DNA from 3 places in the Paenarthrobacter nitroguajacolicus genome. Region 2 is predicted to be linked to each of the others. Evidence: riboswitches for the same ligand, from Rfam matches in the RefSeq annotation. Region 2 holds a riboswitch; each other region holds the start of a gene.

Region 1 (9,773 bases), 430 kb from region 2:
CGTCTTTCCCAGCTCGGCAACCGTCAGGCGGACTGCTTCACGGATGGGCTCCAGCGCTTCCCACGTCAGCGTGGGCAGGGCAGCAACGTCGGCTGCTGTCCGGACCGGCTTATCCAGGACGGGTCCCACGCCGGGGACGATGTCCACACCGACACCGGCGAGCTTCAGCGGAATGACGATGTCCGAGAAGAAGATGGCGGCGTCCACATCGTGGCGGCGAACAGGTTGGAGGGTAATCTCGGCGGCGAGTTCCGGACGGAGGCAGGAGTCCAGCATGGCCACGCCCTCGCGCACCTTCAGGTACTCCGGAAGGGAACGGCCAGCCTGGCGCATGAACCACACCGGCCTGCGGGAAGGGGTGCCACCGCGGTATGCCGTGATCAGCGGCGAGTCCGAGGTCCGACCGTCCTTCAGCGGGTGGTTGGCGTCGAGGGTTCCCGCCGGGGCGTTGGAGGCCGTACTGTTGGATGCTGCCGCGCTAGAAGTCATGCCTTCGATTGTGCCGAAAATCCGGGGCAAAAGATAACGACAAGCTGTCACGTCGCGCCCCGCCCGGGCCGTTGTGGCCGGGATCACCCGCCTTCGTGTGGATCACCACGGCGCCACATTGTTCTACCGGGCTACGAAAAAGCTATGATTGGGGTGCTGTGGTTCTTTTCTCATTGGTGGCTACACACGCCGACATCGACCTCGAAACCGTCGCTCAGTTGAGCAACGGTTCCTCTGAGCTTGCCTCGGCAGCCCTGACAGATTCCTCTGTGGTCTCCGGAGCCGTGGTCCTGGCCACGTGCAACCGCTACGAGGTTTACGGCGAAACTGCCAACGGCGCTGACCTTGAGGCAGCCCGTTCCGCCCTCGTTTCGCAGATCAGCGAACTCAGCGGCCTCAACGAGCAACTCGTCTCCCGCTCCTTTGCCACACACACCGGCCCGGACGTTACCCGGCACCTCTTCGCTGTGAGCGCCGGACTGGATTCAGCCGTAGTGGGTGAGCGTGAAATCGCCGGCCAGGTCCGCCGTGCATTGATCACCGCCCAGCAGGAAGGCACCGCCAGCTCCGGCCTCGTGCGTCTCTTCCAGGCAGCATCCAAGACCGCCAAGGATGTAGGCGCGCAGACTGCCCTCGGCTCGCGTGGTCTTTCGATCGTGTCTGTCGCGTTGGACCTGGCCACCGACCTCGCCGAGAACGACGATTGGTCCACCAAGAAAGTGGTGGTCTTCGGAACCGGGGCCTACGCCGGCGCCACCATGTCGCTGCTCCGTGAGCGTGGCTGCACGGATGTTTCCGTCTATTCTTCTTCCGGCCGCGCCGAAGGTTTCGTCGCGACACGCGGTGGAACAGCACTCGACGCCGACACCCTTCCCGCTGCTGTTGCCGCAGCTGACGTCATGATCGGCTGCAGCGGTTCCGACAACCGGGTGGAGGCCGCGGACCTTGCCCGTGTCCGGGCAACTTCGGGCAAACCCTTGATCGCAATCGACCTCGCCCTCACCCATGATTTCGACCCCGCAGTAGGCGAACTCGACGGCGTTGAACTCCTGACGCTCGAATCCGTTCGGCTCGCGGCCCCCCAGGAACAGGCAGAGTCACTCTCGCAGGCCAGCGCAATCGTCAACGGTGCCGCTACCTCATTCGAGTCAGAACGCGAAGCCCGCTCCGTGGACACCGCCATCGTGGCGCTCCGCCGCCACACCATGAACGTCCTGGATGCGGAAATGGAAAAAGTCCGCGCCCGTCACGGCTGTACTGCCGCTGCCGAAGAGGTGGAGTTCGCTTTGCGCCGGATGGTCAAGCAGCTCCTGCACATCCCCACCGTCCGGGCGCGTGAACTCGCGGCAAACGGCCAGCAGGACGACTACGTTGCCGCGCTCGAGGCGCTCTACGGCATCCAGGTGGAACAGCCCCGGGCCGTTGCCCCGTCCGCTGAGTGCCCGGTTGACCACGAGCAACTCCGCTCCGAAAGCGCCTAGCCGCCAGATTGCCGCCCGCCGGTTGGCTGTGCCCAGTTAGCTGGGCGCCCAGCTCTGTCCAGTAAGCCCACCTCTCCGTCTAGTAAACGGGCTTCTGCGGCTCCACATCCCGCACCCAGGCGAGAATACCGCCGTCGAGATGGCTAATGCGGGTGTAACCCGCCTTTTGTGCCGCTTCCAGGACCGCAGCCGAGCGCGTCCCCGCCTTGCAGTGGAACACTATGTCTTTGTCCTGCGGCAGCTCTACCCACGCCTCGCCGGAGAGAATGCGGCCCTGCGGAATGAGCCGCGAGCCATCGATGCTGACGATGCTGTGCTCGCCGGACTCACGGACATCCACGAGTTCGAAATCCCGCTCCCCCAGCTCCCGTTCGGCAAGCATCCCGGCGAGGTCCTTGGCGGTAACAGTGTGAGCCTGGTCCGTGGCGGCCGGTGGCGTCACGCCGCAGAAGGCTTCGTAGTCGGTCAGCTCAGTGATGGGTTCGGCTTCCGGATCCTTGGAGACCTTGATCTCGCGCCAGCTGCCGCCAAGGGCATCGAAGAGCGCCACACGGCCGAGCAAGGAACGTCCGACGCCGGTGATCAGCTTCACGGCCTCAGTCACCATGAGCGATCCAACCGCTGCGCACAGCATGCCGAACACCCCGCCCTCGCCACAGGACGGCACAGACCCCGCGGGAGGCGCTTCAGGGTAGAGATCCCTGTATGTGGGCCCGTGTTCGGCCCAGAAGACGCTCACTTGGCCGTCAAAACGGAAGATGGAGCCCCAGACATAAGGCTTACCGAGGATGGCAGCGGCGTCGTTCACGAGGTATCGCGTGGCGAAGTTGTCGGCGCCGTCCAGGATGAGGTCATATTGCGCAAACAGCTCCAGCGCGTTTGAAGAGTCGAGCCGGATGTCATGCAGGACCACGTTGACCAAGGGGTTGAGCTCTGCAATGGCATTGCGCGCGGATTCGATCTTGGGCGTACCCACGTCCTTCACACCATGGATGACCTGTCGCTGCAGGTTGCTGAGGTCCACCACGTCGTCGTCCACAATGCCAAGAGTGCCCACGCCTGCGGCGGCCAGGTAAAGCAGAGCCGGGGACCCGAGGCCTCCGGCGCCGATGACGAGGACTCTGGCATTCTTAAGCCTGCGTTGGCCCAGGGCGCCAATTTCGGGAATGATGAGATGCCGGGAGTACCGCTCCACCTCGGCCGGAGTGAGTTCGGCGGCAGGTTCGACGAGTGGCGGCAGGACAGCGGGCGCAGCAGTGTGGGCAGCAACAATTGAGGCCATACCCCAATGTATGCCTGCAGATGCCGCGCGGTCATATTACCCCCCGGTAGAGTAGTCATAACTGCAAAGGAAAGGCGGCAGACTGTGGCTGACGGCACACGGGCAAACGATGGAGCACCGGCCAAGCTGGAACGGGCAGGTACAACGCGTTCACCAAGGTTGCCGCGGGACGAGCGCCGCGCCCAGTTGCTGAACGCGGCATTGGAAGTTTTCGTCTCCAACGGTTTCCACGGCGCGGCCATGGACGAAATCGCGGAAGCCGCACATGTGAGTAAACCAGTGCTTTACCAGCACTTCCCGTCCAAGCGCGAGCTTTATATGGCTCTCTTGGACAGCCACCTGGCAACCTTGACGCAGCTGATGCTCGACGCCTTGAACTCCACCACGGACAACAAGGAACGCGTCAAGGCCGTCATGCGCGCCTACTACAGGTTCATCGCCGACGACGACCAAGCCCACCGCCTGGTGTTCGAGTCCGACCTCATCAACGACCCCGACGTCAGTTCGCGTTTGGAGACTTTCAACAAAACGTTCGCGGACGCCGTGGCCCACGTGATTGCGGAGGACACCAAGCTGCCCCCGCTTGAAGCGCAGCTGCTTGGGCGTGGTTTGGCCGGAATGGCGCAGGTCAGCGCCCGGTATTGGCTTGAAACGGATGGAAACCTGGACCTCGATGTGGCCAGCGATCTGATCTATCGTTTAGCTTGGCGCGGAATCAGTCGTTTCCCCAAAGAGTCCTAGGCTACAAATAGAGGACTGACTTAACCCTTGATTGGCTTGGAGGCCTTGCTGTGGAAGTAAAGATCGGCATTCAGAATGTTGGCCGTGAGATCGTGCTCGAATCCTCTTTGGATGCCGATGCTGTTGCCAAGATCGTGGCCGAGGCCGTGACCAAGGGCTCCGAACTTCGCCTTACGGACGAGAAGGGCCGCCAGATCATCGTTCCGGGCAACGTCCTGGGCTACGTGGAGATCGGCGCCGAGGAAGTCCGCCGCGTAGGCTTCGGGGCCCTCTAGCCCAATCACCCGTCTCGTCGTCCGCTAAGGAGTTTTCATGCTTTCTCTCGTCGTGGTGGTTTTGGCCACCATTGCCACCGGATTCATCGTGTGGGCCAACGACAAGCGGCACGGCAAATACGGGATCGCGCTGCCTGCCGGCGTCTCAGCAGCTGTCGGCACCCTGAGCTGGATCGCATTCATCAGCGCCGGATTGGGCTACCAGCCGGGCGCCACATGGATTCCTTGGGTTCTGCCCATTGTGCTCGGGACTGCCGCGGCGGTTGCCGTGGTGCTCTTCCTGGGCCGGACCCGAACGAAACACGACACTGCGGCGCTCACCAAGGCCCTGCGGCTTTAATGCCTTAAGCCCGCGAGATGGCAGTTAACACCAATGGTCAAGCTTGGGATTGGTGTTAACTGCCATCTCGGCTCTTTACGACGCCGGATACCGCTCAGGCTGCGCAGCTGCGCCTACCTTTGCGGCCGCTTCGCTCACAGCGGTGGCAGCGGCAACGTCACGTTTGGTCACTTGGCCGCCCGCATCGTGGGACACGTAGCGGAGAAAAACCCTGTTGTAGCGCCACTCCAGATCCGGATGATGATTTTGGTCCTCGGCGATCTCTCCAACCGCGGCGATGAGCGCTAGCGCGTCCGCCGCCGTCGAGGTTTTATATACACTCACCAGGCCACCCTGGTACTTCCAGTCCGGAAGGTCACCGAGGGCATCATTGATGGCTGCTTCAGTCAGTTGGTCTTCCGTGCCTGCCATGACTGCTCCTTCATCAGAGGAACTCTGCCCGGCCCTCCATCGCCGAGGATGCGAGCGCGTGCTCCCGCCGCGGGATCCGGCCCGCCTGCTTGGCCAGCCTACCGGCGATCACAGCGTGTTTGAAGGCCTCGCCCATCTGCACCGGGTTCTGCGCCCGCGTTACGGCGGTGGCAAGCAGGACGGCGTCGCAGCCCAGTTCCATGGCAAGGGCAGCATCGGAGGCCGTCCCGATCCCTGCATCCAGGACCACGGGTACGGAGGCCCGGGACACGATGAGCTCAATGTTGTGCGGATTCAGGATGCCAAGGCCCGTCCCGATGGGCGATCCCAAGGGCATCACGGCTGTTGCACCCAGGTTCTCGAGCCTGAGCGCGAGTACGGGATCGTCATTGGTGTAAGCGAATACCTTGAAGCCTCGGTTCACCAGCTGCTCCGTTGCATCCACCAGTTCCACGGCGTCTGGAAGGAGCGTGTGTTCGTCCGCGATGACTTCCAGCTTCACCCAATCGGTCTCAAGTGCTTCCCGGGCCAGTTCAGCAGTCATCACGGCGTCCTTGGCCGTGAAACATCCAGCAGTATTGGGCAGCACGCGGATGTCATGGTCCACCAGCAGCTGGAACAGCGAGCCCGTTTCGGCGGGCGAATAGCGACGCATCGCCACTGTGGTGAGCTCCGTCCCTGAAGAGAGGAGCGCTGCTCCCAAGCCGTCGAGGCTCGGCGCGCCTCCGGTACCCATGATGAGGCGGGAACCGAACTCGACGCCGTCGATCACCAGTGCGTCGGTGCGAACGTCAACGTTTGCTGTTGTCATGATTAGCCTCCCTGGACTGCTGTTACGAGTTCGAGTTCGTCTCCGTCGGAGAGCGCTGTCACGGCCCATTGGCTGCGCGGCACCACCTCGGAATTGCGTGCGACGGCGACTCCCAGCTTGCCGCCGTCGGCCGCTTGTCCGCGAGGGTCCAAGGCGCGACCGGTGACGGCGGTGACGAGGGTACTGACGGATGCGTCGTCAGAGACTGCGTGGTCGGTTCCGTTCACTTTGATGTTCATGCTGTTTCCTTGGTGGTGGTTCGGGCTGCTGGTGTAAGTGCTCGGGCAACAGGGGCGTTGCCCGCGAAACGATGGGGCAGGAAGGGGGCCCACCGGGAGTCCGAGGAGCCTTTGAGGAGTTCCCCCACGATCTTGGCGGCCACCGGAGTCAGGAGGACTCCGTGGCGGAAGAATCCTGTGGCAATCACCAGGCCGTCGATGTCGCCGTTGGAAGCACCGACCCGTCCGAGCAGTGGAGCGTTGTCCGGAGTTCCGGGCCGGGCGCGGGCGGTTGCTTCAAGGAGTTCCAGTTCAGCCACTGCAGGGACCAATACTTGGGCGTCCCTCAGCAATTGGTAAACGCCACCCGACGAGACCGCGTTGGAAGAGGCTGACAACCCGTCTTCGCGTTGCGTGGCTCCAATCACCACAGTTCCGTCGTCCCGGGGCACGATGTAAACCGGCACCCCGCGAACCATCCCGCGAATCGTTGATGTGACCAAGGGCCGCAGGTGATCGGGGACGCGAAGCCGGAGGATGTCCCCGTAGACCGGCCTTACGGGAAGCCTGAGGCCTTCAGGAAGACCGGAGAGTTGGGACGCCCCGAGCCCGTTGGCCACCACCGTTTCTCCGGCGTGAACGGTGACTCCTGAGTCCAGCGCCACGCCTGTGACACGCCCGCCTTCCCACAGCAAACCGCGCGCCCTGGAAGCAATGGCGAATCCGTCATCGGCTCCCGACACCCAGGAACTGTCATTGGGCGAATGGGCTGCCAGTCCTGCCAGGAGGCATGCCGCGAGTCTCCTTGGATCGACTTGGTGGTCGGCAGGTATATCGAAAGCACAGGAGATCTGCGGGCTGAGGAGCGGCTCCCGTTGCCTCGCGTCCCGCAGAGCGATAGGTTCGACTTCCAGGCCAGCCGCAAGCTGGACCGACCTTAAGTCTGCGAGCGCCCGGCGGTCGGCTGCGTCGGCACCCACGGCGAGGGTCGGCGTCGTGCGATATCCGTTGTCCTCTGCGCCTTGATGCAGGCCGTCCACGAAGGAGGGCCAGAGCTGGGAAGACTCAAGCATTAACTCAAGAAGGTCTTCTTCCTGGTAATGGAGTTCGCTGACGGGTGCAAGCATGCCTGCCGCTGCGAAGGACGCGCCGGAAGCGGGAGCGGGGTCGATCAGCGCAACTGAACGGCCCAATCGCCGGGCTTCGTGAGCGATGCCGAGGCCGATGACGCCGCCACCAATGACGGCAACGTCTGCCTGGAGGCGGGTACGGCGGGAATCTGCCATTCGTTTCCTTCCCTACGCCGGTACTAGCCGGATCAGGTCAAGCGGTCGGCGCTGAAGCCCTCTCAGCCGGACAGTCATATGACGAATGTCGCGGCTCCCGCAGTACGAGCCCAGTTTAGAGGAACTACTCTGGTTCCCATGACTCAGCCTGACGCTCTTGCCTCCGCCCGTCTTTACCTGTGCACCGATGCCCGTAAGCAGCAGGGCGATTTTGAGGACTTTGTGGACGCCGCTTTCGAAGGCGGCGTGGACATCATCCAACTCCGCGACAAGACGCTGGAAGCTGCCGAGGAACTGGAGATGTTGGCCGTCCTGCGGAGCGTCGCACAACGGCACGGACGGCTTTGGGCGGTCAACGACCGGGCCGATGTTGCCAGCATTTCCGGGGCTCCCGTGTTCCACATCGGGCAAAAGGACCTGCCCCTGACTGCAGCCCGGACCCTCCTGCCGAACGCCACCGGCATAGGCCTCTCCACCCACACAACCGAACAAATCGATGCCGCTGTCGCCACCTCCCAAGGGCCCCTGGGACTGGACTATTTCTGCGTGGGTCCGGTCTGGGCAACACCCACCAAACCAGGTCGCGCTGCTGTCGGTTTGGACCTGGTCACATATGCCGCAGAAGCGGTCAAGCGCTCGGGCGACGGTGTGACCCTCCCCTGGTTCGCCATTGGTGGCATCGATCTCAGCAACGTTGAACAGGTTGTGAAAGCGGGCGCCAGCCGGATCGTGGTGGTCCGCGCCATCACAGCGGCACCGGACCCGACGGCGGCGGCCAAGTCGCTGCTGGAAGCCTTGGATTCCGTCTAGGGAAGCCGGAGGTTCCGTGCGATCCGCGGGCTAGGCGGTCAGGCCGAGGCCAGTCATCCGGCGGGCGTGCTTTTCGGCGAGCTCCGTCGTCAGCCTTTTCGCCGCGGCACGCGCGTCCCCGCCGCTTTTCAGCATCGGCCCCAGCAGGGGGTGTTCCATGCCCACGCGTTGCGCCTGCGTCAGCGCTTCCCCCACCAAGCGGCGGCCCCACAGCGCCAATCGCGAAGCGAGGCGCGGGTCATCTGCCAAGGCCCGCCTGAGCAGGACGCGAAGGACTTCCGTGGCCTGATCGGGTGAAGCAACGCGCTCAACGAAATGCTGCGTTGTCGGGTCGAGGAACATCGAGACAGCCCTATAGAAATCCGATGACACAGTATCGATGACATAGGCCTTCATCACGGATTCGAACCAGTCCCCCGGCTTGGTGCGCTCGTGGAAGTGATCGAAGGAGCGCTGAAACGGCAGCATGGCACGTTCGGGATCCAGACCCATCTCCGACAGGCGGTCGTTGAGGAGGGCGAAGTTTCCGTAGGCCCCCACTGCGATCTTCGCGAGCACGGACCTGTCGTGAAGCGTGGGTGCATAGCGGGAATCCAAGGAGAGCCGCCCGAAGGCGGACAGTTCGCCATACGCCATGGCTCCAAGCAACTCCGCTGAGAGTTGCCCGGCATAGGCTGCGGCGTCCGGGGAAGTGCCCATGATCCAAGACTATCGGCCCATTTCGGGCTAACCTGATTTTCGTGTCACATCATCGGATTGCGCCCAACGTCGACGACTCGTCGGACCAGCTCGCCTCGGCCCTCGCCGCCCTAAGGACGGAGCTGGAACTCCCCGGCGAATACCCGGCAGAAGCTGTGGAGGAGGCACGGGAAGCGGTGGAGGCCCTTGAGCTGCCGGCCCAGGACCTGCGGGATATTCCTTTTGTGACCATCGACCCCGCGACGTCCACCGACCTGGACCAGGCTCTGTTCATTGAAAGGGCCGGTGATGGGTACAAGGTCCTCTATGCCATCGCCGATGTGCCTTCCTTCGTGGCTCCCGGCGGCGCGCTTGATACCGAAACGCGTCAACGCGGGCAGACGTTCTACGCCCCTGACGGGCGGATCCCGCTGCATCCGGAGGTCATCAGTGAGAACGCGGGAAGCCTGCTGGCCGACCAGGATTGCAGCGCGTTCGTTTGGGATTTCGACCTGGACGGGAAAGCTGAAATTTTGGCCGTCACCGTTGCCCGTGCGACTGTGCGCAGCAGGGCAAAGCTGAGCTACAAGGGCGCACAACAACAGATCGACGACGGTACTGCCCCGCCGGTTCTCCAGCTACTCAAAGAAGTGGGACTGAAGCGCGTTGAACTGGAACGTCAACGCGGCGGCGCAAGCCTCAACATGCCGGAACAGGAAATAGTCCAGGCGACTGACGGCGGCGGGTACAGAATCGCAGCGGCACCGTCCCTGCCGGTTGAGGATTGGAACGCGCAGATCTCCCTCATGACCGGCATGGCCGCCGCGCAGATGATGCTCGATGGAAAAGTGGGCATCCTGCGCACCATGCCCGCACCTGATGATCGGTCACTGCTCCATTTCAAGCGGCAGACCACTGCCCTCGGCAAACCCTGGGACGGAGAGGTCAGCT
Region 2 (9,773 bases):
CGGGTGGAGGCATTGACGATCACGGCAGCAGAATCAATGTCCGCAATGAACTTCTCAGCGTTGGCCAGGTTGTTGGTGAGGATCGCTTCCGTGTGACCGGTGGTCCAGGTGCGGATGTGGTTGACCGCTTCATCCAGGCTGTCCACCATGGCAACCGCGAGATCAAGGTCCATGTATTCGGTGGCCCAATCGTCATCGTCGGCGGGAACGGTTTCAACGTCCTTGCCCAAGGCAGAAGCGATCCGCTCATCAACGTGGAGTGTGACGCCGGCTGAACGCAGTGCTTTGGCAACTGCAGGCAGCACAGTGGCACCCGAGTGCACCAGCAGGGTTTCAACTGTGTTGCAGACGCTGGGGCGTTGCGTTTTGGCGTTGAGGAGGATTTCCACGGCCATCTCTTCATTCGCGGACTCGTCAATGAAGATATGGACATTGCCTTCGCCGGTTTCGATGACGGGTACAGCGGAGTTAGTCACAACAGTCTGGATGAGATCCCGTCCACCGCGGGGAATCAGGACATCCACCCGGCCGCGGGCGCGCATCAGTACGTTGGCTCCTTCGCGACCGTACTGGTCCACAGTCTGCACGGCATCCGCGGGCAGGCCGACGGAATCCAGCGCTTCGCGGAGGATCTGAACCAGTGCCTCGTTGGTGTTCGCAGCGGCGGAACCTCCCCTGAGGATTACTGCGTTCCCGCTCTTCAATGCCAGGCCTGCGATATCCACCGTAACGTTCGGACGGGCCTCATAAATGGCGGCGACAACACCCATGGGGACGTTCACTTGGCGCAAGCGCAGTCCATTGGGCAGTGTTTGTCCACGGACCACGTTTCCCACGGGATCGGGCAAGCCAGCCAGGTTCTCCAAGGCAGCGACCAAACCGTCGATGCGGGCAGCAGTCAGGGTCAAACGGTCCAGCAAAGCCGCTGACGTACCGTTGGCACGGCCCAGGGCTACATCCTTGGCGTTGGCCTCCAGCACGCGCTTCCGGTTCTCCACCAAGGCAGTTCCGATGGCACGCAACGCGCGGTCCTTCCATGCACGGTTGGCCTGTCCCATGCGGCGTGCAGCTTTACGGGAACGGTCCGCGATGGCGTGAACAGCTGTCTGGACATCTTCCGGTGACAACTGGACGCCTGCCGCAGGGTTCTCCGGCGTCTGGCCGGTGGTACCGGATACGTCGGAGATCACAGGGGCGTCAGGGGTCAGCGCTTCAGTCATGCTCCAAGTTTAGATGAGCGCGACGCCCTCAGGAGCACCAGATCGTCAACATGAACAACTTCGCGGTCATAGCCGCGACCCATGGCCTGTCCGAGCTCCTGCGTTGTACGGCCCAACATGCGCGGGAGTTCCTCCGAAGAGTAGTTCACCAGGCCGCGTGCCACCACGGTTCCGTCATGGGCAACCATCTCAACGGGATCTCCTGCTTCGAAATCACCGCTGATGTCCGAAATGCCTGCGGGAAGGAGTGACCTGTGCCGGTCGCGCACGGCCTTCACGGCGCCGTCGTCGAGTATTAAACGGCCGTGAACGGTGGCCAGGTGTGCCAGCCAGAGGAGTCGGACCGGCTTGCGATTGCCGTTAACGGCAAACCACGTTCCAACGTCCTCGCCAGCCAAAGCCGCCGCAGCATTGGCCGTGGACGTGACCAGGGCATGTATACCCGAACCGGCAGCGATGGACGCTGCTTCCACCTTGGTCATCATGCCGCCGGTTCCGACGCCGGCTTTGCCCGCCTTGCCTATGGTCACGTCCTCGAGGTCCTGCGGACCACGGACCAGAGGAATACGCTGGGCGCCCTGGGACGGCGGGCCGTCGTAGAGGGCGTCGACGTCGGACAGCAGCACGAGCGCATCGGCGCGAACCAAGTGGGCCACCAAGGCAGCGAGACGATCGTTGTCACCGAAACGGATTTCATGCGTGGCCACGGTGTCGTTCTCATTAACTACGGGGACGACACCAAGGTTCAACAGCCTGTCCAATGCCCGGAAGGCATTTGTGTGCTGCGTCCGGCGCATCAGGTCATCGGCGGTCAACAGGACCTGGCTGACTGTTACACCGTGGGCGCTGAAAGCCTGGGTATACCGTGCCATCAGGAGTCCCTGCCCCACACTGGCGGCAGCTTGCTGCGTGGCGAGGTCCTTGGGTCGCTTGGCCAGGCCTAAAGGGGCAAGCCCGGCAGCGATGGCACCCGAGGACACAAGGATGATCTCTGTCCCCGCATTGCGCTTTTCAGCCAAGGCATTGACGAGCCCCGTGAGGGACTTTTCGGAGATGCCCCCCTTGATGCTGGTCAGTGAGGACGACCCCACTTTGACAACAATCCGCTTGGCGGTGGCAAGGGCCTGGCGCTCAAGTCCCTCAGTTATGTCCGGAGCGTCGACAGTCTTAGTCGTCATCACCGGAATCCAGGTGGCTTTCCTTCACTGCCTGGGCTCGGCGACCACTGACGGATTCAGTCCAGATGCCAGCCTTGCGTTCAGCTTCAAGCTCAGCCCTCGCGGCAGCCTTGGCTTCGCGGCGCTCGATCTGCTCGTCGCGCTTTTGTGAACGCGTGGGGCGGTCACCGATGTCCGCGACGCGAATGTCGGTACCGCGGGGCGTCGCCAGGAGCTCGGCGCCGGCCATCATGGTGGGCTCCCAATCGAACACCACGCCATCGTCTTCACCGATGACCACGGTGTCGCCGGGCTTGGCGCCAACCTTGAAGAGCTCGGTTTCAACACCGAGCTTGGCGAGGCGGTCGGCGAGGTAGCCAATCGCTTCCTCGTTGGTGAAGTCGGTTTGCTTGACCCAGCGCACGGGCTTTTCGCCCAGGACGCGGAACAGCGGCTCGAGGTTTTTCTCCTCGCGGCGGATCTTGAAGCCGGATTCGTTGACGGCGCGCGGCCTGAGGACGGGAGCAGTCACCTTGGGAGGCGTGGCCTGAACGGCGTCACGGGCTGCCTGGACGATCTCAGCCATGGCAAAGCCGAGCTGACGCAAACCCTCGTGGCTCGTTGCAGATACCTCAAAAACGCGGTAGCCACGGGCTTCGAGGTCAGGACGGACGAACTCGGCCATGTCCTTGCCGTCAGGAAGATCCACCTTGTTGAGGACTACCAGCTTCGGGCGCTCGTTAAGGGGAACCACTTCACCGTCAACACCGGCGTAGCTCATGTCAACTGCATACTTCTCAAGTTCGGCCTCGATGATGGCGAGGTCGGAAAGAGGATCCCGGTCAGATTCAAGGGTTCCGCAATCGAGGACGTGAACCAGTGCAGCACAACGCTCTACGTGACGCAGGAAGTTGTGGCCCAGGCCCTTGCCTTCGCTGGCGCCCTCGATCAGGCCGGGAACGTCGGCGATAGTGAAGCGGACATCGCCGGCCTGCACCACACCGAGGTTGGGAATGAGGGTAGTAAACGGGTAGTCGGCAATCTTGGGCCGGGCAGCAGACATGGCTGCAATGAGGCTCGACTTACCGGCAGAAGGGAAACCAACCAGGGCGATATCTGCGATGGACTTAAGTTCCAGGACGATATCGCTGGATTCACCTTCGATACCAAGCAGGGCAAAGCCCGGAGCCCGACGCTTCTGCGATGAAAGGGACGCGTTGCCGAGGCCGCCCTGGCCGCCGGCAGCTGCAATGTACTCAGTACCCTCGCCAACGAGGTCGGCCAGAACGTCGCCGTCCTTGGTCTTGACCACGGTGCCATCGGGCACGGGAAGAATCAGGGTTTCACCATTCTTGCCGCCACGCCAGTCACCCATGCCGGGGCCACCGTTGGTGGCGTGGCGGTGGGGAGCGTGGTGGTAATCAAGCAGGGTTGTGGTCTGGGCGGATACGCGCAGGATGACATCGCCGCCGTTGCCGCCGTTGCCGCCGTCAGGGCCGCCGAGCGGCTTGAACTTTTCCCGCTTGACAGAGACACAGCCGTGGCCGCCGGTTCCGCCGGATACGTGCAGGACTACCCGGTCTACAAAGCTCGCCACGTGAATCTCCTCAGTTGCTGTCTTACAGCGCTTGTTGCTGTTGCCAGCGTTGTTGCAAAAACCAGTGCGCTAAAGCGCCCTAGTCGATTGTAATGCGGTTAAAAGAACGGTGGAGCGGGCCGTTTGGCCCGCTCCACCGGTTCAGAACTTGTAGTTACTCTGCAGCTGCAGCAGCAACAATGTTCACTACGCGACGGCCGCGGCGAGTACCAAACTCAACCGCACCGGCCTGCAGTGCGAACAGGGTGTCGTCGCCACCGCGACCGACGCCTGCACCGGGGTGGAAGTGGGTTCCACGCTGGCGAACGATGATCTCGCCAGCGGAAACTACCTGACCACCGAAACGCTTGACGCCCAGGTACTGAGCGTTGGAGTCACGACCGTTGCGAGTGGAACTCGCGCCTTTTTTGTGTGCCATGTGAAATGCCTGCCTCTAAATTTCTGGGGAAACTGAAAAACCTGAACAGCGGGTAACGAAAGTTACGCGATGCTGGTGATCTTGATCTTGGTCAGTTCCTGACGGTGACCCTGACGCTTCCGGTAGCCGGTCTTGTTCTTGAACTTCTGGATGACGATCTTCGGACCACGGAGGTCCTCGAGGATCTCAGCCGTGACCTTGACGTTGGCCAGTTCCGCAGCTGCGGAGGTGACCTTCTCGCCGTCAACCAGGAGCAATGCGGGCAGCTCAAGCGTGCTACCGGCTCCACCGGGGACGCGGTTCAGCGTTACGTAGTCTCCAACGGAAACTTTTTCTTGGCGGCCGCCTGCGCGGACAATCGCGTACACCACTTGGGTACTCACTTCTCTCGACGTTTATTACAAAATTTGCGTGCGGAACCTTGAACCGGAATCAGCCCTGGTTCGCGCTGTGCCTCAACGCCGTGGACTTCTAAATCGAAGTCCGCGAGTCATCCCATGAACAATTCCAAGGGGCATAACCCAAGTGTTGGCGTAAGCACCGAAGATCAAGATTACGCTAGTTTGACCTTCAGCTGCAAATGAGGCCGGGTCCGGAGGCTACCTCGTGACTTGCATCACCAGTTGTAACGGACTCTCCCGGCACCGTGCCCATACAGCCTACAGGGTTTGAGCGAGATTAACGCGATCCGGCCAGCGACGCGCGGACGTGTCGCCGCAATTGGCCTCAAGTGCGTGCCCGGAAAGCTACTGAGCGCGCGTGAACGAAGCCTGGGCAAACAGCCTGGGAGCATCGAAAAACGCCGTCTCGTAGCGGCAGGACTGAGTGAAAGCATCCATCATCGCAGTCCGCTCCGTGCCAGAAGCCACGACGGCCGCGACAGCAGTGAAGTTGATCGCTTTCCGTGTTGCCGCCGCGAAATCCTCGTCGGCATAGGTCTTCAACCAGTCCGCATATGCGTGGTCCGCAGGCGCGCCGGCGTCTACGTATGCCGTATGAAGCTGCTGACCCACCTCCGCGTACAACCAATAACAGGGCAGGATCGCCGCCAGTACCACGGCGTAGCTGCCGGCGGCGGATTTTGCCAGTAAATGGTCCACGTAGGACTTGGTAACCGGTCCGGTTGCCGTGGAGGCTTCCCGCGTGCTCAACCAGTTCCTGTGCAACTCCGATTCAACCTCCAGGCACTGCTGTGATGCCTTTGCCCAGAACAGTTGTTCTTCCTCCGTGGGCGCCAAGGCGCCCGCACGTGCCAGGACCCTCGAGTACCCATTGAGATAGATGGCGTCCTGGGCAAGGTAGTAATTGAAGTCACGTTCCGGCAGCTCGCCGGATTGAAGTCCTTGAATAAACGGGAGCTCGTAAATCGCTTCGAGTTCCGGGACGGCTTCGTTCCACATCGCCGCAGCGAAAGTGCCCGGCGTGGATGCCTGCTGGAAGTGGTGGAAGTGGTTCACGGGCCCGTTGCCTTGACCCACGTGCAGGCTGTCAGAGGCCTGCAATGCCCCTAGCAACCACGGCTTGACTTCCCGCAATGAAACTTCCCAGTCACAGGTTCGTGCCTGGACTGTGGCCAAGGCGGAAGACAGGGAGCACCCGGTACCGTGGCTGTTCCGCGTTGCAACCCGGGGACCTGCCACTTCGATCACGTCCTGGGACAGCAGCCCGCTCGTGTTCACCAGCGCATCCGGGCACTCCGATCCTGGCAGGTGGCCACCCTTGACCAGGACCGTGTTTCCGTACTCCGCTGCCAGCCGTTTGCCCTGGTCCAGCGCCGAAGCCCAGTCAGTTGCTTCGGGCTCCCCCAGCAACATGGCCAGTTCAGGAAGGTTCGGCGTAATGAGGTGGGCCAAAGGCAGCAGCGAACGCAATGCCTTCTCAGCAGACTCCCGCAGCAGCCGGTCACCGCTGGTGGCCACCATCACCGGATCAAGGACCACGACGGCGGGACCCACCTCTTCGAGCCAGCCCCGGACCTCGTTGATGACGGCTGCGTCGCCGAGCATTCCGATCTTGACGGCGTCAATGGTGATGTCGGCACTAATGGCTTCCAGTTGCTGACGCAAGAAGTGCGCGGGAGGGACGTGGACGGCACTGACCTCCCTGGTGTTTTGCGCGGTGAGGGCCGTGATGGCAGCCATGCCATACCCGCCGAAAGCGGCGATGCTCTTCAGGTCCGCCTGTATTCCGGCGCCACCTGAAGGGTCCGAGCCGGCAATACTCAGAATGCGCGGGGTTGGGCGGCCCGAAGCCGTAGCGTCGAGGGGGTACACCGATGAATATGATGATGCAGTCATGAGGACATCCCTTCGCCGGTGCTAACCGGACAGGTTCAACGGGTTTGGATCTCAGCCTGGCCCAACGCCCGGCACCCCGTGTCAGTCCCCAAGCGTAGCCGGGAAGCAACGCGCCGCGGGAACCGGGCCACACCGACGCCCGGATGTGACTCTGAACGCAGCCTGTGCGTGGCTTGCAGAGCGGAAGCAAAAGGACCCCGCACTACCCGCCGTTTGGCAGATAGCGCAGGGCCCTCTTCAACTTATTCGTCGCGATTAGAGCTCGGAAGCAGGAACTCCAACGCCAAGGATGATGGGCTCATCCTTGGGTGCCTTCTTGGTCGGTTCCACAGGCGCCTTGGCCTCGTGGGCCGAACCCCGGGTGGCCGACGCTGTCGCCTCATGGTGTTCAACGCTGGTTTCATTGGCCGCGCCCTGGGCCCTGCTGGCACTCCGGTTACGGCGACCACGACGACCACGCGAGGCTGAAACAGCCTCGGGATCTTCCTCGGCAGTCCGTGCCGGAGAAGCAGCCTTCGGGGCTGAAACCGGAGCGGCTTCTTGCTCGGGTGCCGGAGCCGCACCGAGGTGCGAAAACGCTTCGGCCAGCAGATCCAGGCTCATGGCAGGCTTGGCTGCCTGCGGTTCCTCGTGGTGCTCAACGAACGGCAAGGCAACTTCTTCCCCGCCGAAGCGCAGCACGGGAGTAGATCTTGCTTCCTGGACTGCTGCTTCCCTGTTTGCGGCATCGCGGGCTGAAGTCCCTGCTTCGCCGCTGCCTGCTTCACTACTGGCGGCGGTGCCGGCTGTAGGGCTTGCGTCCGGCTCGTGCCGGCCTGCCGCCCGCGCTTCCTCCTCTGCACGGTGAACTTCGTCGTCGTGCAGGTGTGCGGCGTGCGCTGCAGCGGCAATCGTCGCCAGGGCGGCCCTGGTTGCCTCGGCTTTGGCTATCCGGGCAGGATCCTGCGGTTCAGCCGTGGTGGATGCTGCGACCGGGGCGGACGTGGTGGTGTGGACCTGCGCGGGAGCTTCGGCAACAGCCGGTCCCCCGCCCTTGCCGCGGCGGCGTTTGCGTTCGGTCCGCGCAGCAGGCTGCTGCGCTTCCGTATGCGGGCGGTGATGTTCAGCAGCCACCACGTTGGCGCGTCGGTGCTCAACGGGCTCGTCGTGCGTGACGACACCTCGGCCAGCGCAGTGCTCGCACTGCTCACCGAAGACCTCAAGGAGGCCGGTACCCATGCGCTTGCGCGTCATCTGGACCAGGCCCAGCGACGTTACTTCGGCCACCTGGTGCTTGGTGCGGTCCCGGCCGAGGCACTCCACCATGCGGCGGAGGACGAGGTCGCGGTTGGATTCAAGGACCATGTCAATGAAGTCAATGACGATAATGCCGCCGATATCGCGCAGACGAAGCTGGCGAACAACTTCTTCGGCCGCTTCCAGGTTGTTCTTGGTGACGGTTTCTTCAAGGTTTCCGCCACTGCCGGTGAACTTGCCGGTGTTGACGTCCACCACAGTCATGGCCTCGGTGCGGTCGATGACCAACGAACCGCCGGACGGCAGGAAGACCTTCCGCTCCAGGGCCTTGTGGATCTGCTCATCGATGCGCCAGGCCGCGAAGATGTCCTGGTCCTTGGTCCACTTTTCGAGGCGGCCCACCAGATCAGGGGCAACGTATGTCACGTAAGCCTCGATGGTGTCCCAGGCGTCGTCGCCGGAGACGATCAGTTTGGAGAAGTCCTCGTTGAAGACGTCACGGACCACCTTGATGGTGAGGTCAGGTTCGCCGTAGAGCAGTTCCGGAGCCAGGACCTTGGTGGACGAGGCCTGTCCTTCGATGCCTTCCCACTGCGCACGCAGACGGTTGATGTCGTGGGTGAGCTCTTCCTCCGAAGCGCCCTCGGCTGCTGTGCGAACAATGACACCGGCGTTTTCCGGCAGGCGGTCCTTCAGGATGCGCTTGAGGCGGTTGCGCTCGACGTCGGGCAGCTTGCGTGAGATGCCGGTCATGGAACCACCGGGTACGTACACCAGGTAGCGGCCCGGCAGGGAGATCTGGCTGGTAAGGCGGGCACCCTTGTGTCCCACGGGGTCTTTGGTGACCTGGACCAGGACGGAGTCGCCGGACTTCAGGGCGTTCTCGATCCGGCGCGGCTGGCCTTCAAGGTTGACTGCGTCCCAGTTGACTTCACCGGCGTACAGGACGGCGTTACGGCCCCGTCCGATGTCCACGAACGCAGCTTCCATGGACGGCAGCACGTTCTGGACCTTGCCCAAGTACACGTTGCCGATCAGGGAGTCCTGCTGGGTCTTGGACACGAAGTGCTCAGCAAGCACACCGTCTTCCAGGACACCAATCTGTATTCTGTCGTCGCGCTGGCGGACGATCATCTGGCGGTCCACCGACTCGCGGCGGGCAAGGAACTCAGCCTCGGTGATGACCTGGCGGCGGCGTCCGGTTTCACGGGACTCGCGTCGGCGCTGCTTCTTGGCCTCCAGCCTCGTGGAGCCCTTGACGCCGGTAACACGGTTGGAGGGTGCTGTTTCCGTGATGGGGCGCGGCGCGCGGACACGGGTGACGGTGTTGGGCGGATCATCATCCGAGCCGCCGGTCAGTTCAAGATCCTGGTCTCCACGGCGGCGACGACGCCTGCGCCGAGACGTGACACCTTCTTCGAGGGCTTCTACTACCGGCGCTTCCTCGTCCTCGGACTCGGTGCCGTCCTCGGTCTCGTTCTCGTCCCGCTCGGTTCCACGGCGGCCACGGCGGCCTCGGCTCCTGCGACGCCGGCGACTACCTGCATCTTCCAGCTCGCCTTCAGCGGTAGTTTCGGTTTCTTCTTCGGGCTCCTCAGCCTTCTCCTCCACCGCGGCGACGCGGGGAACTGTGGTGAGGTCCGGGGCCTGGAAGATCATGGAGGTGATGGAAACCGGCTCCATGAACAGGGAGGTGGATGTTGCAGGGGCAGCTTCGTCCGCGGTGGCGTCCGCTTCCGGGTTTTGGGCAGCAACATCGGTGGCTACCTCAGCGACCGGTACTTCCGGCTGGGAGCCATTTTCCGGCGTCGTGGTTTCCTGCGCGGCTTCCGCGGCAACCGGTGCCTC
Region 3 (9,773 bases), 1.5 Mb from region 2:
TCGCGCGTGTCTGGAACAGGGCGTTCTGGCGCAAACCCGAGGACGCAGAGTACCCGGACCCTGTGCTGATGACCCCCGGCAATGTGGGCGTCCTGCCCCGCACCATGGTTGGCTCCACGGCGGGTCTGGTGGTGTTCGGGGTGGCGCTCACTGTATTCGCAGGGCCGCTCTTCAAAGTTGCTGACGGTTCCGCCGGGATCATGCTGGACCGCTCAGCGTACATCCACTCGGTCCTGGGCGATTCCGTTGAGGTGCCGCCGTTGGCACAAACAGACGAACCGCGGACGGGCGAAGCACCGTCAGTTGAGACACAGCCGGGTGATGCCAAGTGAGCCGCAAACCCATCTCCTTCCGCACGGAGTTGCCGCTCCTCGTCTGGTTGGTCATCGTCTGGGGCGCGCTCTGGCGGGACTTCAGCCCGGGCAACCTGTTGTTTGGTGCCCTGATCGCCGTGCTGGTGGCCAAACTGTTCTACCTCCCGCCCGTGGAGCTCAGTGGCAGGTTCAACATTCTGCGCGCTATTCCCTTCGCCCTGATGTTCCTCGGCAAAGTGGTGGCAGCGAGCTTCCTGGTTCTGTACCTGGCTGTAGCCAAAGGACCCACGGTGCGTAGCGCCGTCGTCGCCGTTCCGTTGCGGAGCCATTCAGACCTGATGGTGACAGCTACCGGGCACGTGATCTCGCTGATCCCGGGTTCACTGGTGGTGGAAGTGGACCGCTCAACGTCCACGCTGTACTTGCACGCGCTCAACATTTATGAGGAAGCGGACATCGACAAGATCCGCGAGGAAACCCAAGTCATTGAGGCGAGATTGATCCGCATCATGGGCACGCGCGAAGAAGTCGCAGCCCTCAATGCAGAACAGCGCCCGGGAATGGAAGGGGCAACGCTATGAAGGAATTCGTTCTCGTGGCAACGGCTGTGATCCTTAGCCTCGCCGCGGCAGGGGCAATTGTCCGGATCGCTATCGGTCCGTCCTTGCTGGATAGGGTTCTGGCATCGGATGTCTTGCTGGCGATCCTGGGTGCCGCCCTGGCAATCGACATGGCAATGAACAAGCACCTGAACAACTTGATGCTGCTGGTGGCCCTCGCGGTGATCGGGTTCATTGGCTCGGTGACCGTGGCCCGGTTCGTAGCCGAACGGAGGGAGCAGAGCAATGAATCCTGATGCCACCGGCTTGGATTTTGTGATCGACGCCGTCACTGCACTGTTCCTGGTGGTGGGCGCACTGATGTCCCTCGGCGCTGCTATTGGCTTGTTGAGATTTCCGGACCTCATGAGCCGCATGCACGCGGCCACCAAGCCGCAGGTTTTGGGTCTGTTCCTCATGCTGGCTGCGATCGGCCTCCAGATGCGGACCTGGTGGGTATGGCCAGTCCTTCTGGTGGCGTGGATTTTCCAGCTCCTGACGGCCCCGGTTTCCGCTCACATGGTGGGCCGCTCCGCCTACCGCACCAAGCACGGGCATCGCGAAATGCTCACCAAGGATGAACTTGAAGCGGTTGTGCAGCGGGCGGCCGCGGGGCAAGAGCCCGGGAACCAGCGCTAGCAGCAGCGGAAACAACGAACGCCGGGACTACCCTCATGGGTGATCCCGGCGTTGTGTAGTGGTGCGGTTGCCTAGACGATGTCGTGGGTCTTGGCGAAGCGTGCAATGGCGCGCTGCGTGCCCCTGCTCGCCAGGACCTGGATGAGTGTGCTGACGAAGGCTGAAATCAGCGCGAAAGTCAGGGCCGAGCGAAGACTCGATTCCATGTCGTCGTTGCCCAAGGGTGGTTTGTTGCCCGTGGCCTTTTCCCACCCTTTGTTGACAAGTTTGGTACCTACGAAGCCTGCTCCGAGACTTACTCCGGCGCCGATCAGCTTGAAGAAGAGGTTCATGCTCCCAGCCTAACCGGCTCCAGCTCGTTCCAAGCGCTAGCGGCGGTTTTCCCGCTCCTTGAGGAACGCAGCCATGGAGCCGACAGGTGCCAGAACCGGAACAACATCGTGTTCGGCCGACCAAAGAGCATCCACGGTGGCGAACCCGGCGATTTGTTTGAGCAGGTAATACGTGGGCGGCATCAGTTTCAGGGTGCCCGCGGCCTCCGCCGCAAGAATGTCCGCTACCGGCATCCACAGTGATTGCCAGGCCTCCGTGGTCTGGTGCCGCGGTTCGGCCCCCGGGGAGGGCTTGGCAACATAAAAGTAGGTGTCGAATCGCTTGGGCATGTCTGTCGGTGTGATCCAGTTGGCCCACGGGCGGAGGTCAGAGGCGTCGATGCTGAGCCCGGCTTCCTCCTTGACTTCACGGATTGCGGCGGAAAGCACCGTTCCGGCGTTCTTCGTGGCTTCGCCCGCGCCACTGCAGATGGAGCTCTGCTGCCAGTCCGCCGCGTGGCGTTGAAGCAGGTCCGAGGGGTAGTCCCAGCCGGACTCGTCCGCGGCATCCACCCGTCCACCGGGGAAGACCACCATGCCGGCGGCGAAGTCCATGGTGCTCACCCTGTGCTGGACAAAGGCTTCGAGTCCGCCCGGGGAGTCACGGAGGAGGATGACGCTCGCGGCCAGGCGCGGCTGGGGCACTTCTGTGGGAAGGGGGAGGTCTTGCTGGGGAAGGTCAGTCATGAAGGTGCCCCTTTGCCGCGGTGGATTCTGCTGGTTCATTCTCTCAGGTCTCGTTGTGGGGCCCGGTGTGCAGGGAATGGTGTGGGGGAAGGGTGCAGAGTGGGCCTCGCAACGCACCCCCGTCTTGTTGTGGGGCCCGGTGTGCAGGGAATGGTGTGGGGGATGGGTGCAGAGCGGGCCTCGCAACGCACCCCCGTCTTGTTGTGGGGCCTGGTGTGCAGGGAATGGTGTGGGGTAAGCGTGCTGAGTGGGCCTCGCAACGCACCCCCGGAAGCCCTCGCAACGCACCTCCGGAAGCCCTCGCAACGCACCCCCGGAAGCCCTGGAACGCACCACCACTGCCGATTGTGACCGCCTGCCGGCAACAGACCAACACCCGCCACAGACTCAGGTGTAAACTGAACCAGCCCATCAGGGCAGATTTGATAACGACAGGGGAGCGCCGCCGTCGGACTCTGCAGAGATGCAGGAGACGCGAGGGCGCTGAGAGTGCGGACAGCCGCAGACCCTCGAACCTGATCCGGTTAGTACCGGCGCAAGGGAGTCGAGCTTCTCAGAGTGTCCGGATCCGGGCGGCGCAGGCCAGCCGGATTCCGGGGAGCACTTTCCCCTCCTGTAACCTCAGGAGGCAGAAAATGACCACGGTAAACGTGAAGAAGACCAGTTATAACTGGCGTGTTGTAGACATCGTTGTGGCGGCCTTGATCGCCATCGCGGGCGGCGTGATCTTCTGGGCATGGTCCCAAGGCGCCGCACTGGTATCCATCCCCATGAACGCGACGTATCCGCCTCTCACCGGCCTGATTGCCGGCGGCTGGATGATCCCCGCGGTCCTGGGCATGCTCATTATCCGCAAGCCGGGTGCAGCCCTGTTCTGCGAAACTGTTGCCGCCACCGGTGAGCTCATCATGGGTTCGCAGTACGGCACCACCGTGCTCATCTCCGGCGTTCTGCAGGGCCTGGGCGCGGAACTCATCTTTGCCGCCTTCCGGTACAAGAAGTTCAACCTGCCCACTGCCCTCCTCGCCGGTGCGGGCGCGGGCCTCTTCTGCGGCCTGAACGACTCCTTCCTCCCGTGGGGTTGGAACATCGCCTATGAAGCCGTCGACAAGCTGGCCTACATCACCTTCACCTCAATTTCCGGCGCAATCATCGCGGGCGCACTCTCATGGGTGGCGACACGCGGCCTGGCCAAGACCGGCGTGCTGAGTTCCTTCGCCTCGCGCAAGGCCGCTTCGGAGCCCGTCTTCAGCTGATGTCGGCCACGCAAAGCGGCACGGTGAGGCCTGCCGCCATCTCAGCCGAGGGCTGGGGTTGGCGGCATGCCGGCCGTGCCCAAGCTGCCATTCAGGGCCTCGACCTTCGGATCGAACCCGGGGAGCGCGTACTGCTGCTTGGACCTTCGGGTGCCGGCAAATCCACGCTCCTGCATGCCCTCGCCGGGGTGCTGGGGGATGAGGAAGACGACTCGGATGAGACCGGCTCCCTGCTGATCGATGGCGCCGCGCCCCGCGAGCAGCGAGGACGCGCGGGACTGATGCAGCAGGACCCCGAGACGCAGGTGGTTTTGTCGAGGGTCGGCGACGACGTTGCCTTCGGTGCGGAGAACCTTGCCGTGCCGCGGGACGAGATTTGGTCCCGTGTCCATGAAGCGCTCGACGACGTCGGGTTGCGTACCGCCGCCGGCGGAGGTCTGGCGTTGGATCACCCGACGGCGGCGCTCTCCGGCGGTCAGAAGCAGCGCCTTGCGCTTGCGGGCATTTTGGCGATGCGGCCCGGGCTGATCCTGTTGGACGAACCAACGGCCAACCTGGATCCTGCAGGGGTGCTGGAGGTCCGTGATGCTGTTGGGCGATGCCTGGACAAGACCGGCGCCACGCTGGTTGTGGTGGAACACCGCGTGTCCGTGTGGAAAGACCTGGTGGACAGGATTGTGGTCCTGCAGCCAGGGTCCAGCACGGCCGCAGGGACCGGGAATGCTGCCGGCGGCGTCCTCTTGGACGGCCCTCCCGACCAGGTCCTTTCCGAGGCCCGCACCCTGCTGATGTCGGCTGGCGTCTGGGTGCCGGGGTACGTTCCGGCAACCCGCACCCGCCATAAAGAACCGGACGCCGCGCAGCTTCTCCTCGCAGCCCAGGACCTTGCTGTTTCCCGACTAAAGCCACGGCGCAAAGGTTTCAAAACCATCCCGCCCGTTCCCGTGCAAACGGACATCAGTGCGCAGGTCCGGGCAGGCCAAGCCCTGACCATTACGGGTCCCAATGGTGCCGGAAAGTCCACGTTCGCGCTCACATTGGCAGGTCTTTTGGCGCCCGTGGACGGCAAAGTGAGTGCCGCCGTCGAACTTTCCGAGCGTGCGGGCATTGATCCGTTCAAGTGGAAAGCAGACCAGCTGATTTCCCGCATCGGGACGGTGTTCCAGGAGCCGGAACATCAGTTCGTCACGGGCAAGGTCCTGGATGAGTTGATGTTTGGTCCGAAGCATCTGGGCCACGGCCAGGAGCGCGTGGACGAGTTGCTGGAACGGTTGCGGCTCACCCATCTCGTCGACGCCAATCCGTATACGTTATCCGGCGGGGAAAAGCGCCGGCTCTCGGTGGCCACGGTGCTGGCCGCGCACCCCAAAGTCCTTGTTCTGGACGAGCCAACGTTTGGCCAGGACGCGAATACCTGGGCCGAGCTGGCGTCGTTCCTTTCCGAGTTGCTGGACGCCGGAACCGCGGTGGTCTCCGTAACCCACGATCAGGAATTCAGTGCTGTACTCGGCGGAACCGAACTACGGCTCGGCCCGATACCGCAAGGCAGAGCAACGCATCAGGAAGCGGGTGAAGCGTGAGGGATGCACTGAACATCCGCGGCAACCACGCCCTGCTGACTCGCGCCAACCCTTTGGCGAAGTTCGTGTCGGTCTTCCTGATTTCCCTGGTGCTGGCCTTGTCCATCGACTGGGTCTCTGCGTCGACGGCGCTCCTTGCGGAACTGGCTCTCTTCCCGCTTGCCGGCCTCACCATCAGGCTTTTGTGGCAGCGGGCCTGGCCCCTGATCATTGCGGCAGCGATCGGCGGCTGGAGCACTGCAATAGTGGCGGCGGACAGCGGCGCTGTACTGCTCGACGTCGGACTCTGGTCCATCAGCGAAGGTTCCCTGGAGCTGGGGCTCGGTTTCATGCTGCGCGGTTTGGCGATCGCGTTGCCGGCGATCCTGCTGATGACCTGCACCGACCCCACCGACCTGGCAGATGCGCTGGCGCAGAAGGCCAAGCTGCCGCACCGCTTTGTCCTCGGATCGTTAGCTGCGATGAGGCTTGTAGGGCTCATGGCGGAGGAATGGCAAACCATAGGAATGGCCCGCCGCGCCCGCGGAGTCGGTTCCCAAGGCAGCCCCTTCCAGCGGTTGAAGGCCACGCTCGGCCAGAGTTTCGGTCTGTTGGTTCAGGCGGTTCGTCGGGCATCCCGACTGGCCGTGACCATGGAAGCGCGCGGCTTCGGCGGCGGGCCACGGACGTGGGCACGCGAATCCACGTACTCACTGCTGGACGTGTGGGTGGTCCTTGGCGGATTGGTCATCGCAGCCGGTGCAGTGCTGGCGGCTGTGGGTGCGGAAACCTGGAGTTTCGTCTGGCGCTAGCGGGCCCGCTGCTCCTGGATCTCATCAAAGCCCGCCCGCGTCAGGAACCCTAGCTGGGCCTCCTTCTCCGCCAACTGAATGATGGGTCCCAGCTCGAAGCACGTCGCTTCCAGACGACGAAGGGCCTTGGCATTGCGGGAGTCCGGCTCCACCACAATCCGGTCCTTGCCCGGCAGGGAGAACATGTACTTGATCAAGGACGTGCCCAGCCGCGGGGTGAAATGCGGAATGGGCCGAGTAGCCGGGGCCAGCAGCAGGTGCATGCCGATGTCTTCCTCGCGGGCGGGGTAGGCCTCGCCGACGGGATCGTGCAGCGGCTCGTACGTCTGGAAGAGGGCCAAAGGCTCCCCGTCCAGGATGGCCAGGAACGCGTGGTGGGTTTCCAGGGAGTCAAGGAACTCGTAGATCCCCAGGACTTCTTCGCGGGAGTTCTCCGTCATTCCCCAGAACTTTGCCCGGGGCTGGGTCACCCATTCGAAGATGAGGTCGATGTCCTCGATGGGTACTAACGGAACAATGCGGAGCGCACCCCAGCCTTCCAGGTCTTCGGAGTAGACGGTGGTGCGGACGGAAAAGTCCTGGGTGGTGGTGGTCATGGTTTCCTTCGGGCCGTGGGTCGGGCTGATGTCGGGACTGATGCGGGAACAGGAATGAGTCAGGGCGTGTCGTTGGTCAGAAGCGACCAGTCAGTGACCACCGGGGTGAGTTCCCCGGCTGTCCAGAGCGGGAGTTGGTCGGCGAAGTGCATGTGACCGGGCACGCCGGAGGCGCCGAATGGCACGATCCAGCGGCTGTTCTGCCGATCGGCCAGGTCCCACACGTAGCGGGCCACGGGCCCGCGGAAGCTACGGTCATCGACGCCGGGGAGGCTCTCGGTGCACAGTACACACCCGGTATCTCCACTGAGGTCGGCAGTGGGTGCCGACGTTGCGAGCGGGCCAGGGAGGACATGCACCGGCAGGAGCTTGTGCCGGTCGCCCCAGGCAGCACCATTCAGCATGGATTCCTCCAACGCGGCGTCTTCGAGCGCCGCGGCAGCTTCCACTCCGACGCTGATGCCGAGCTCGGAGCCACGGACCAGTAGGGTCTCAAGGGCAAAACCGACGCGCGACGCCACTGACAACCACGGCCCGAACAATGGTGAGTAGCCTGTGGGCTCATTCAAGGGCGCAAGCACGGAATGCCGCGCCAGGCGCTGGACCAGCGCACCACGCCACGCAGCGAAAACGGCGGTGCGATGGCTGCCGGCTTCCATGAGGCCATCCCAGTCCAACAGGAGGACCCGCAAATCCTTCGCCTCCTTGGAGAGATCCTGGACGTCCAGGCCGGAGAGCATCGAACGGAACAACGGCCACGGACCCAGTAGCGTGTCCGTGTGGATGGCTTGCATATTGTCTACGGACAAAGGCCCGGGAGCCAGTTCCAGCAATTCCCGGATGCGCCGGGCACGATGTGCAGGTGCAAACTCCATGGCCACCTGGTCACCGCCTCCTGCCGCGCGGTCATTCGCGCTCACGGCAAACTGCTGGACCTCGGTGCGAGGCAGGATCACGTACTGGCCCTCCCACTCATGACGGGCGGAGAAGGCCGGAGCGGGCAGGCGCCGGTTGGCCGGATTGCGCTGCGGGACCAGCCCGGCAACGAAGTGCCTCACAGACCCGTGAACGTCGGCGGCCACCACACTGTTAACGGGCTCAACCCAGGCATCGAACGCACGCTCCACCTCGGAGACGCTTTGGCTCCGTAGCAACGGCAGGAGGGCCTCGAACCCCAGCCGGCCCTGAACCTTGGCCGGGAAGCGCAAACTGAGGGCGCCGCCGTCGGGCGTTTCCGAGATGACCGGACCCCGATCGGTCTCGATAATCTCAACGGACACAGCCTCACCGTCGCGGACGCGGATGGTTTCGGAACTCACGACGGCGGGTTCCCAGCCTTCCGCTCCGCGCGCCTCGATGCGCTCACCCGTGAAGTCGCTGACCCGGCGCAACTCCTCGATGAAAAGGTCCTGGTAGTCGGCCATGGCGTTGGTGATGGCCCAAGCGGTGCTGCCCGTATGGGCAAAATGGGGGAGGCCGGGAACACCCGGGAACGCGAATCCGATCGCATCGAACTCCGGGCAGGCGAGCCGTATTTGCTGGTAGACGCCGGGCAGCTCCATGAGGCGGTGGGGGTCGCCGGCAATCAAGGGAAGCCCGCTGGCCGTCGTCGATCCATGCGCTGCCCAAGCGTTGCTGCCTGACCAAACCGGTGCTTCGATGCTGAACAAGCTCACGGCGTCGTCGCCGAGTGTCCGCGCGACGTGGGCCCGGAACAGCTTGTTGGGGAAGGTGGAAAACAGGATGTGGTGGACCAGGAAGACGCCGAGCGGGGTCCACGGATTCCACGGCTCGGGGATGCTGCCGGATTCTTCGAACTCGGGCCCTCCGCGTCGGCCGTCTGACAGGGCCTGGTTGATGCCCGCCACGTATTGTCCGCACCAGCGCTGAGTGGCGGCGTCGAGGTTCTCAAAGCAGCGACGCGCGGTGTCATCCAGCCGGGCTTGCCGGGCGAACCGGTCCCAGACCACCACGTCTGCACCCAGTACCTCAGCTGCGCGGCCCTCCGAGCGCCACCGTTCCAGCTCGATCTGCCACGAGCGGTCCGTGGCCGCATTCATGCCCTGGAGAAAGGCGAGTTCATCGGCGGAATCGGCCCATAAGTGCGGGATTCCCCACTCATCGCGGTACGTTCCGGGGCCGCCTGCCGGGGCGGGTTGGTGCGTGGGGGCAGGCGTCATAATCTCTGGCCACTTTCGAGCTTAGGTTAGGCTTACTTTAGCTCAAGATAAATGGCTTTGGCCCCGTTCACAAATCGTGGACATTCGTGAAGGAGTGTTGCTTGAAGCGCAATTGGGAAGGCGTCGTCCTCAAAGTCATGGGCGCCAAGGACTTCACCCTGGAGGTCACGGGCCGGGACGAGATCACCCCGGACTTCCTCCGCGTGCACGTGCGTGACGGCGGCCTACTGGAGCGCAGCGGCCTGCATCCCACCATGTGGATCCGGCTCTGGTTCAACGATTCCGGCAAGGCTCACCAGCGCGCCTACACGTTGGTCAACGCCTCCCCTGCGGATGGTACGTTCAGCATGGACTTCGCGATGCACGACGGCGTCGCGGCTGATTGGGCCCGTTCCGTGCAGCCCGGCGACACCATCGACGCCACTGTCCAAGGCAGTTCCTTCACCTTCCCGCATCCCGCTCCGCGCCGGATCTGGCTGGTGGGGGACCCTGCGTCCATCCCGGCAGTCAACTCGCTGCTGGAGGAGCGCCAGCGCGTTGCCGCGGGCGCGGCTCCAGTGACCGCTTGGCTTGAATACCAGCACGACGCCGACACCTCGCTTGAGGTGCGTACCTCCGATTCCGACGTCGTCACCTGGATTCCGCGCAAACGCGACGGCGCCGCTTTGGTGGAGGAAGTCTGCGGTGCACTAACAGCGGACACTGTTTCCGTTAGCGAAGACTTCTTCTGGATCGCATGCGAAGCCTCAAGCACGCGGGC

What was found. A riboswitch is a leader RNA that binds a small molecule or an ion and turns the genes downstream of it on or off. The one in region 2 is predicted to bind thiamine pyrophosphate.
Region 1: linked by a shared signal. The riboswitch ahead of thiO (glycine oxidase ThiO) and the one ahead of thiD (bifunctional hydroxymethylpyrimidine kinase/phosphomethylpyrimidine kinase) in region 2 are both predicted to bind thiamine pyrophosphate.
Region 3: linked by a shared signal. The riboswitch ahead of KCX59_RS19680 (ECF transporter S component) and the one ahead of thiD (bifunctional hydroxymethylpyrimidine kinase/phosphomethylpyrimidine kinase) in region 2 are both predicted to bind thiamine pyrophosphate.

Annotation. Positions count from the first base shown of each region.
Region 1 covers NZ_CP073234.1:3,148,534-3,158,306, forward strand. The annotation lists gene hemE (uroporphyrinogen decarboxylase) at 1-489, opposite strand, end outside; gene KCX59_RS14865 (glutamyl-tRNA reductase) at 648-1,970, shown strand; gene moeB (molybdopterin-synthase adenylyltransferase MoeB) at 2,050-3,252, opposite strand; gene KCX59_RS14875 (TetR/AcrR family transcriptional regulator) at 3,259-3,993, shown strand; gene KCX59_RS14880 (DUF3107 domain-containing protein) at 4,044-4,268, shown strand; gene KCX59_RS14885 (hypothetical protein) at 4,306-4,608, shown strand; gene KCX59_RS14890 (4a-hydroxytetrahydrobiopterin dehydratase) at 4,684-5,019, opposite strand; gene KCX59_RS14895 (thiazole synthase) at 5,033-5,830, opposite strand; gene thiS (sulfur carrier protein ThiS) at 5,833-6,069, opposite strand; gene thiO (glycine oxidase ThiO) at 6,066-7,334, opposite strand; TPP riboswitch at 7,327-7,445, opposite strand; gene thiE (thiamine phosphate synthase) at 7,473-8,144, shown strand; gene KCX59_RS14915 (ferritin-like fold-containing protein) at 8,175-8,843, opposite strand; gene KCX59_RS14920 (RNB domain-containing ribonuclease) at 8,885-9,773, shown strand, end outside.
Region 2 covers NZ_CP073234.1:2,716,789-2,726,561, forward strand. The annotation lists gene KCX59_RS12910 (glutamate-5-semialdehyde dehydrogenase) at 1-1,220, opposite strand, end outside; gene proB (glutamate 5-kinase) at 1,217-2,398, opposite strand; gene obgE (GTPase ObgE) at 2,388-3,974, opposite strand; gene rpmA (50S ribosomal protein L27) at 4,129-4,392, opposite strand; gene rplU (50S ribosomal protein L21) at 4,455-4,763, opposite strand; gene thiD (bifunctional hydroxymethylpyrimidine kinase/phosphomethylpyrimidine kinase) at 5,139-6,689, opposite strand; TPP riboswitch at 6,680-6,778, opposite strand; gene KCX59_RS12940 (Rne/Rng family ribonuclease) at 6,945-9,773, opposite strand, start outside.
Region 3 covers NZ_CP073234.1:4,167,953-4,177,725, reverse strand. The annotation lists gene KCX59_RS19710 (Na+/H+ antiporter subunit D) at 1-332, shown strand, start outside; gene KCX59_RS19705 (Na+/H+ antiporter subunit E) at 329-895, shown strand; gene KCX59_RS19700 (monovalent cation/H+ antiporter complex subunit F) at 892-1,170, shown strand; gene mnhG (monovalent cation/H(+) antiporter subunit G) at 1,160-1,552, shown strand; gene KCX59_RS19690 (DUF4235 domain-containing protein) at 1,624-1,884, opposite strand; gene KCX59_RS19685 (NUDIX hydrolase) at 1,921-2,610, opposite strand; TPP riboswitch at 3,034-3,170, shown strand; gene KCX59_RS19680 (ECF transporter S component) at 3,246-3,866, shown strand; gene KCX59_RS19675 (ABC transporter ATP-binding protein) at 3,866-5,446, shown strand; gene KCX59_RS19670 (energy-coupling factor transporter transmembrane component T family protein) at 5,443-6,237, shown strand; gene KCX59_RS19665 (GNAT family N-acetyltransferase) at 6,234-6,833, opposite strand; gene KCX59_RS19660 (penicillin acylase family protein) at 6,893-9,013, opposite strand; gene KCX59_RS19655 (siderophore-interacting protein) at 9,115-9,773, shown strand, end outside.